2 regions of the Bacillus sp. BSL6 genome follow, and region 1 is predicted to be linked to the other one. Evidence: riboswitches for the same ligand, from Rfam matches in the RefSeq annotation. Region 1 holds a riboswitch; the other holds the start of a gene.
What was found. A riboswitch is a leader RNA that binds a small molecule or an ion and turns the genes downstream of it on or off. The one in region 1 is predicted to bind thiamine pyrophosphate.
Positions count from the first base shown of each region.

Region 2: another riboswitch for thiamine pyrophosphate. It lies ahead of thiT (energy-coupled thiamine transporter ThiT); the one in region 1 lies ahead of tenA (thiaminase II).

Region 1 is NZ_JAVGCW010000004.1:78,748-83,732, reverse strand. It holds gene RCJ96_RS14470 (YVTN family beta-propeller repeat protein) at 1-1,609, shown strand, start outside; gene tenA (thiaminase II) at 2,362-3,051, opposite strand; TPP riboswitch at 3,175-3,280, opposite strand; gene ddlB (D-alanine--D-alanine ligase) at 3,353-4,267, opposite strand; gene pdxR (MocR-like pyridoxine biosynthesis transcription factor PdxR) at 4,435-4,985, opposite strand, start outside.
Region 2 is NZ_JAVGCW010000001.1:63,594-68,578, forward strand. It holds gene RCJ96_RS00410 (sensor histidine kinase) at 1-1,799, shown strand, start outside; gene thiT (energy-coupled thiamine transporter ThiT) at 2,009-2,677, opposite strand; TPP riboswitch at 2,762-2,863, opposite strand; gene RCJ96_RS00420 (FeoA family protein) at 3,058-3,285, shown strand; gene feoB (ferrous iron transport protein B) at 3,282-4,985, shown strand, end outside.

The DNA.
Region 1 (4,985 bases):
TACTCAAATTTCAGCATTGTTTCAATTTTTATTTCAAAACTTATCTTCACTTATTAGTTGTTCAAATATATCGGATCCACTATTGCAGCAAACATTCAACTTAATTTTACAAGGAATCTTGAATAGTTCGCTATTAAGTAACATCGGGACACCGGGGCCGACTGGAGCCACTGGACCTAGAGGATTTCGTGGACCTAGAGGATTTCCTGGACCTAGAGGAGCTCAGGGTTCTCAAGGAATTCAGGGGCCCGAAGGACCGGAAGGACCTCAAGGTGTGCAAGGAATCCAGGGACCGGAAGGACCAGAAGGGCCTCAAGGAGCTCAGGGTTCTCAAGGAATTCAGGGGCCCGAAGGACCACCAGGACCTCAAGGACCTCAAGGCGTACAAGGAATTCAAGGACCACCAGGACCACCGGGACCGACTGGTTCAGGAACCGGAATGGGAATACCAGGACCACCGGGACCGACTGGACCTCAGGGTATACAAGGGATTCAAGGACCGGAGGGACCGGAAGGGCCCACTGGACCTCAGGGTATACAAGGAATTCAAGGTCTTGAAGGACCAGGAGGAGCCACTGGACCTCAGGGTGTGCAAGGAATTCAAGGACCCACTGGACCTCAAGGTGTGCAAGGAATTCAAGGGCCCGAAGGACCACCAGGACCTACTGGGGAATGTGAGTGTCCAACTGGACCTGCATGTAATTTCCTTGTATATGTTACAAACGCAGGAGCCATCGATGACCCTGCAGATGATACAGTATCAGTGATTAACACCGGAACAAATACTGTAGCCGCTACAATTACTGTAGATAATGCACCTCTTGAAGTAACAGTTTCACCCAATGGGGCTCGTGCTTATGTTACTAATATTTTTTCTGATACCGTTTCTGTTATTGATACTGCTACGAATACTGTTATTGCTACCATTCCTGTTGGAGCTGATCCAATTGGCGTAGCTGTTTCTCCAAATAACACAACTGTTTATGTTGGAAACCACGCGAGTAATGACGTTTCTGTTATTAATGCCGCTACTAACACGGTTATTGATACCATCCCTGTTGGTATCGCTCCGCAAGGAATCACTGTTTCTCCAAATGGAGCCCTTGCATATGTTGCAAACGAATTAAGCAACACAATTTCTGTTATTAATACTGCTACAAACACGGTTATCGCTACCATCCCCGTTGGTATTCGTCCTAGAATAATCGTGTTCACACTAGATGGCACTCGTGCGTATGTCACCAATCAAAACAGCAATACTGTTTCTGTTATTAACACCGCTACCAATGCAGTTATTGCTACAATTAACGTAGGTACAGAACCTGTTGGTATAGATATTACACCGGGTGGAAATCTTATTTACGTTGTAAATAAAGTGAGCAATAATGTATCGGTAATAGATGTGGCGACAAATGCTGTGATTGATACAATTTCTGTTGGTTTATCCCCTGATCAAGTAACCATCATACCTGATGGCACTCTTGCATATGTTACAAATCAAGCTAGTAATACTGTTTCCGCTATTGATATTGCTACGAATACTGTTATCACTAATGTCCCAGTAGGTATCGCTCCAACCGGAATAGCTACTGGAACTATTTGTGAATAAAATAAAGAAAAGAAATTCACAGATAGTTTTTATTAATATCAATAGTATGTGATATTCTTTCTTTAACTACGTTCAAACAACCAGAATAAGCCTCTATATTTTGTCAATATTCCCTTCTGTTTTATCTCAAAGAACCTGCCGAGCAGCTAGCTGTTGTTAGCTGCTCTTTTTCAATAAATTTCAAATTGTAATGAGCTTTATTTCCTGCATTCTTTTCTTTGTATATCAGCTTCCTTGCTTTCCTCTGCTCTAAAACCAAAATAGAGTAATCCGCAAGTAACAAACGAGGGACTAAGATTATACATAATACCAATATCCTTATCCGGTGTGCACGTTTTTTCGCGGTTGTTCTTCTACAACACGTACATTGACATACATAAAGGTCATTCTTTAGTTCAGGATTCTTTTCCATAATCGCTTTAACTTCATTAAATAATGTATTGTAATCCTCATCACGATATTGAAACTGAGCTTGCATGAGTTTGAGTGCACTTCCGCCTCCAAGCGTAACTTTGTTTCTGCTATACTTCTCTCAATTCTTGTTGAAGTGAATCCTTTTCATCAAGAACGCCAATAACCTTTATAAAAGTTAAAAGTAATTACAATATAAAGCACTCCTTTATATCTGTAATGTCATACATTAGAGATATTAAATATGTATTATGTGTTTTATTTATGATTTTTACAATAATTTTACAAAAACCTAAAAAAGAGGTATTGCCCATACATACGTATAGCAATACCTCTTTTCTTTATCCTATTACATCTTTTACTTCTGTATCTACCGGCCACTTTTCTAAAGTATAAGCCATTTCCCAAAATGAATATTCATATTGACTACTTATAATAAAATGCTGTTTCATACGCTTACGATCAGACTCTGTCACCTTTTCAGCTATTGCATCTAATCGTGTAATTTGCTCTTCAACTAATGTTCGGAACCAATCAGATCCATAAGCAGAAATCCATTCGTTATAAATCGGCTCTTCTGGCTGACACTCTTTTAAACGCTCACCAATTTCATAATACAGCCAATAGCAAGGTAAAATTGCTGCAATAATATCGCCTAAATGTCCTTCATACGCAGCACGATACATATGTGAAGTATATGCATATGCAGTTGGAGCAGGGATAAAATTATCTTTTTCTTCTTGTGTAATCCCTAGTTTCTTCGCAAAGTTCTCATGTAAAGATAATTCCGCCTCATATGTATTTTGAGCATGATGTGCCATGCGAGCAGTCGTTTCTAATTCAAGCGCTTTTGCAGCTCCTAATGTTTGTACTCTAGCGAAGTGACTCAAATAATATGAATCTTGAAGCACGTAATAGCGAAAATTAGCTAAATCTAACGTTCCTTCACCGAGTTTTTTTACAAAAGGATGATGAAAACTAGCTTCCCAAATTGAATCTACTTCTTTACGTAATGATTGTGAAAAAGTCATTTGATTCCCTCCAATAATCCATTTCATATAAGTATTTATCCACAGCAATTAACGCTTTATAATAAAAAAACTTTCTTTACAGGCGTAAAGAAAGTGAAATTGACAGTATTTATACATGAAATAGCAATGTCTTTCCCACTTCCCTACGCTGGCATTAACCAGATCAGGTACTAAGAGTCTCAAATTCCAATTTGATCTCAGCCTATAATAGGCCCCCCTAGTGGATAAATATTTTATTTTCGTATCTTATTTATCATAACATACTTCTTGTTACTGTCAAAAGTATTCATAATGCCGCTACTTAAAATCCTTCTTCTTTTCTTACTCTTAATGAAGTTTCAATAATCATATCTAATAGTTTACTATAATGAATTCCCGCTGCATCTGCACTTTTTGGTAGTAAACTTGCTTGTGTCATCCCTGGTAATGTATTAACCTCCATTACATATGGAATACCGTCCTTCACCATCATATCAACCCTTGCATAAACACTACATTTTAATGCTTTATAGCAAGCCAGCGACGCTTTGTTTACACGTTCCTTAAGTTCGGCTGGAAGTTCGATAACTTCTTCAATAGTACCTGCATCATCATATTTCGCATTGTAATCAAAGAACTCAGCCGCATGTCGAATTGAAATGATAGGTAACTGTTTTCCATCAAAAATGGAACATGTAATCTCATCACCTTTAATATACTTTTCTATTACTACTTCAGAATCCCATTCGAACACAGTTTCCAGCATTGAAATTAGTTCGTCTTTATCATAGACAATCTTTACCCCAACACTCGAACCACCAGAGTTTGGTTTTACCACTAATGGAAATCCTAACTTATCTAATTCATCAAGATTTAGATCCTCCATTTTTGTAAGTTCAATCCAATCTGGTGTTTCTATTCCTTCATAACGTAAAATCTTTTTTGACATGTTTTTGTCCATACATATACCGCTAGATAACATATTGCTCCCGCTATAAGGAATACCTAAACTTTCAAGCGTTCCTTGAACTGTCCCATCTTCTCCGTATTTTCCGTGTAATGCGAGCAATGCAAAATCAATGTCTTTCGCTTTTTCGATTAAATCCATTTTTTCATTTAATGTAATTGGTACAATTTCATATTTATTTTTATCTAAATTTGCAATCATTTCATTTCCAGTCATAATGGATACTTGTTTTTCAGAGGATACTCCTCCCATAATAACGCCAATTCTCATTTCCTCAACTCCTAATTTCGTTTTTTATCCCGCATTAACGGGCAGTAAGACCCCCACCTCAAAATGCAGCGGAAGCAATGCAGTTAGGTGGGGGATCAACTGCCCGTAAAAGCCCGATTGGTGAGGGCTAATAATCAGTGGGGGATGCCCCCCCACTGATTAAAGTTTCACTTTATTGTATCACCGATTATTTTGATTCCCCGAACTATTTCTTCTTCTTTCAAACGTGAAAATCCTAATCGAAACGTGTTCGCTCCTCCTCCATCAGAATAAAACACATCTCCAGGAGAAAAAGTAACCCCTTGCTCATAACACTTTTGCAAAAGTGTACGGGCATGAATTTTTTCTTCTAACTCTATAAATAAATGAAGTCCACCATCACCGGTCATTCTTTGAAACGGAATGTACTCGTTACACGCCCCAACAGCTAACTCATATTTTTTCTTATAAACAGACCTTGCCTTTTTTAAATATTTTTCAAAATATCCTTCATGTAAATATTGAAAAAGAACAGCTTGATCTAAAGTAGATGTGTGAATCGTTCTTGCTCTTTTCACACTTTCTAAATAATGAATTAGTTCTTTATCTGCAATGATCCAGCCTACACGCAAGCCAGGGAAAAGTACCTTTGAAAAGCTACTAATATAAATCACATTATTACCAGCACCAGCAAAAGTTAATAATGGTGCTAAATGTGAACCTGAATAACGTAACTCTT
Region 2 (4,985 bases), on a different contig from region 1:
TAATTTTAGCGACAATATTTATTGGACAAACGATATTTTTTAAACAATATTATGCGAATCGAAAAGTGGAAGATATTAAAGTGAATTTAAATTCCTTTGAGAAAAATTATTTAAACTATGCAGGAAATACAGAAGAAATTAAGCGACTGGAGCAAGACTTTTTAAGAGAAAATAATACGTGGATTACGACATTAGATCAGAACGGGAATTTAAAGCATGCGGATGATTTTTATTTTGAGGTAACGATAGATCGTAAGCAACAGAAGAGTTTTGGACAACAAATATTCAAAATTCCTTTATACAATCTCATCAATATAGAAGAGATTGATAATAAGTCATCAACTCCGTTTTTAGGCCAAGAAATTTATTTTTCAGGAGTGAAAAAAGAAGAAAGTTTTATTCCATTCTCTTTTTCGCTAGGTAAGCAAAATTTGAATGGATTTAATAAACAGTTAGAAAAAGCATTTAATGAGAAAATGAGTAAATTAGATCAGGAGAAAAAGAAAGCAGCTGAGGAACAATTTGGTAAGGAAAAGAAGCCGGCAGTTCAGGAGCAAGCTGCCCAAGAACCAGATATTCACATAAGAGGGCGTGTTACGAAAGTTCAGCTTCCGGATGTAACAGGTCCTATAAATCCAATTTATAAAAATAGCATCTTTTTAGATAACATAAAAGAATTTCAAACGGATTTATTATTGAAAGAGAGCAAGCCCATACAATATGCAACACAAACAATGGACTATGAAAAAAATGATATTAAATATAAATTATTAATCAAACCAATAAAAGAAAAAGACGGATCCGTCACATATATATATGCAATGGCTTCTTTACAGCCTGTAGATGAAGCTGTACAAATGGTGCAAGATTACTACATTTACATCATTGCATTTGTAGTTGTTCTTATTTTTCTAGCTTCGTTCTATTACTCTAAGCAAATCGCAAAGCCGTTATTAAAAATAAATGATACGACGAAGAAAATAGCGCATTTAGATTTCACAGAACAAATACCGATTACTTCAAAAGATGAAATTGGTGATTTATCGAAAAATATTAATGTATTATCCAATAAACTCCATTCCCATATTGGACAGCTAGAACAAGATATTGAAAAGGAAAGAAAGTTAGAAAAGACGCGGAAAGAATTCATTTCTGGTGTTTCGCATGAACTAAAAACACCACTGAGTATTATGAAAAGCTGTATTTCTATTTTAAAAGATGGAGTAGCTGAGCATAAAAAAGAGTACTATTTTCAAGCGATGGAACGGGAAGTAGACAAAATGGATACTTTAATTTTGGATATGCTGGAGTTAGCTAAATTTGAGTCAGGCACATATAAAATGAAAAAGGATTCATTTTATATTGATACAGTAATGGAAGATATATGTGAAAACCTTTCTGTAGAAATAGAGAAAAAAGGACTTCGTGTTCATAAACATATAGGCCCATTTGAAGTAGTCGCAAATCAAGGCCGGATTGAACAAGTCATCGTGAACTTCATTACGAATGCGATACGTTATACACCAAATAAAGAAGATATTATTATTTCTACAATAGATGAGAAGGATCGTATAAAAGTATGTATTGAAAATAAAGGTACTCATATTGAAGAAGAGCAATTAGATAAAATTTGGGATCGTTTTTATCGCGTAGATGCAGCTCGCCAGCGTTCGCAAGGAGGAACAGGTCTTGGACTTGCCATTTCAAAGAATATTTTAGAACTACATGATGCTGAATATGGGGCAGAAAATACAGAAGATGGTGTGTTATTTTATTTCTATTTATCGAAAGAAGCGTAGACAATATGATCTACGCTTTTTTTTATTTATTTTCATATTATCTTTACCTAATCTTTATTTTTAATCAGTATAATTTGTTTAGAAAATGAGGTTATGTAAGGAGTCGATGAACCGTGCATAGCAATTGGCTAAGTATAATGGTATTTATTTTCTTTTGCGTATTTATTGTATTTTTAATTGATATTACGATATGAAAAAAAGAGCGCTCATTAAGCGCCCTTTTTGTTTGCATTTATTTGATAAGCATTGATGCTCTTGAATAAGCGTGGTGAAGTAAGAAATAAAAATATAAGTAAAACGGTACATAGAATATAGGAACCAATCATTGTACTACCATTTACGATTAATGAATATAGCACAGCTGATTGACCTTTCGGTGCATATTGTCCCCAGAAAATGATACCAGCAATAAAGTGACAGAAATAGCGAGCAAAGCTACCGATAAATGTAGCAAGGATAATATAACCAAGAACTTTCTTACCTTCGTTTTGTTTTGAAGAAGGTTTGTCTTTACGGCTACCTAAATTTGATTGTTCTAAGTTATTTTCATTAGACGTTAAAAGTGCTTTTTGAATTGGACGATAGAATAAGCCAGCAAATCCAATAAAAGCAAAGGCAATGAAGTACTCAATGAATGCTTGAACAGGTGTTAAAATGTAAGCATCTCCCACGACAATTTGTAATAGTCCCCAAACTAAACCACCTAAGAAAGCTGATTTAAAGCCCCAGCGGTAAGCAATAATAAAAATAGGAATCATAGCAAATGAAATGGAACCGCCTGTTGGAAGTTTAAGTGATAATGGTAAAATATCGATGATCATAGCGAAGGCTGCAAGAATAGCAGATTCGATCATCGCTTGTAAATTGGTGTTACGCATGTTGTCTCCCCCTAAATCCAAGTTGTACAAAAAAGAATAGATATCATAGGAGGATACGAAATACGTAAATAAAAGAGGTATGTATTTCGGACGTTTGCACAATCCCTGCGTTAGAATTAACTAACAGGTTCGAAGGGTCGGAACGAAGTGTTCCCTCTCAGCGGCATAGCTCCCCCTGTGATAACGAAATTCTTTATTTGCTACTGTTTATTGTAAGCGAAATGGATGAGAATGGCAAACGAATACAGTATGACAATGATTGAAATAGAATTGTAGCGAAATGTTAATAAATATGAAGCAAAAGGGTATAGTACAAGAGAAATAGAGTGTGCTATAATTTGTCTGAAAATAATTATCATTCTCTTCTGAGGGGGAAGGTTATGAGCTTAGTAGATATTAAAATCGGTGAGAAAGTGTTAGTAAAAAGCGTTCAGTCGTTAGATCAATTATTAAAGAGAAGACTGGCTGCTTTTGGTCTTTCGGAAGGAAGCGAACTTCGTATGAAGCAAAAAGCGATGTTCAAAGGTCCTTGTACATTGGAGTGTCGTGGACAGTTAATTAGCATTCGTCATTGTGACGCGAAAATGATAAAGGTGGAATTAGCGTGAATAAGGTAGCTTTGCTAGGGAATCCGAATACAGGGAAAACATCATTATTTAATGCACTTACTGGTTCTTATGAATATATAGGAAACTGGAGCGGTGTAACAGTAGAAAAGAAGGTTGGTAAATTAAAAGATAAGCAAGGAACATTGATTGATTTACCGGGTGTGTATGATTTGAATCCAGTTTCACGTGATGAAGGTGTTGTAACAAACTTTCTACTAACAGAAGAATTTCAGCATATGTTAAATATTGTGGATTCTTCGCAATTTGAACGAAATATGCATTTAACGTTGCAATTACTTGAATTTGGTAAGCCCGTTTCAATTGGTTTAAATATGATTGATGTGGCGAAGCAAAGAGGAATTGTAATTGATGTAAAACGATTATCAGAACTATTAGGTGTAACAGTCGTTCCTGTCGTTGCAAGAAGTGGCAAAGGTTGTGAAGAACTACTTGCGACTCTTAAAGAAAATGACAAAAACGAGAAAAAGCCATTCCTTATTTCATATGGTGTACAAATGGATGAAGGAATTGGAGAAGTAATTGCTCTTTTAGAGACAGTGAATTACGAGCATCCGAGATGGTTAGCGCTTCAATTTTTAAGCAATAACGAAGTAGTAGAAAAAGAAATGAAGGTATTACCAATCTATAAGGAACTCAAAGCCATTCGATCTCGCTTAGAAGAAAAACTTGATTGTACGTTGGAAGAGCATATTTATAAAACTCGTGAAGCGTATATTGAAAAGTTAAAAACAAATGTTATGAAGCATGAGAAAGAAGGAAAAATTCCTTTTTCAGAAAAAATTGATAGATTAATTACACATAAAATTTTAGGACTTCCAATCTTTTTAGCAGTTATGTTTTTTATTTTTCAGGTTACGTTTACGTGGATTGGGACACCGCTGTCAGATATGTTAGATGAGTTTTTTGCTGGACAGCTTACGGATTGGGTGACAGCTGGACTTACAAGTATCGGAGCTTCTGATTTTATTCAAGCACTCGTTACAGAAGGTATTATTGCCGGTGTTGGTGCTGTATTAGTATTCGTTCCACAAATCTTTGCACTATTCTTTTTTATTTCATTATTAGAAGATTCAGGGTATATGGCGCGAATTGCAGTTGTTATGGATAGAATTATGGAGTTCTTCGGTTTAAACGGAAAAGCGTTCATTCCGATGATTATCGGTTTTGGCTGTAATGTTCCAGGTATTATGGCAGCGAGAACGATTGAACAAGAAAAAGAACGTTTACTTACAGTTCTTGTAACACCATTTATGTCTTGTTCAGCACGTTTACCTGTATATGCACTGTTTGCGGGAGTATTCTTCCCAAAAAGTCAGGCAACTGTTGTATTTTCTTTATATGTTGCAGGTATTGCTCTAGCGTTACTCGTTACAAAAATTATGTCTCTTACCATTTTAAAAGCGGAAAAATCTATTTTCGTTATTGAGCTACCTCCTTACCGCGTACCACAAGCGAAAACGTTATGGTTAAGTACGTGGGAGAAAGGAAAAGGATTTGTTCGTAAAGCAGGTACATTTATCTTCGGTGGTTCGGTTGTCATTTGGTTATTAAACTATGCAGGTCCATCAGGATTTGGTGTTGATATGGGAGACAGTTACTTAGCAATGATTGGTGGATTTATCGCACCACTATTTGCACCACTTGGCTTTGGAACGTGGCAAGCTGCAGCTTCCCTTTTA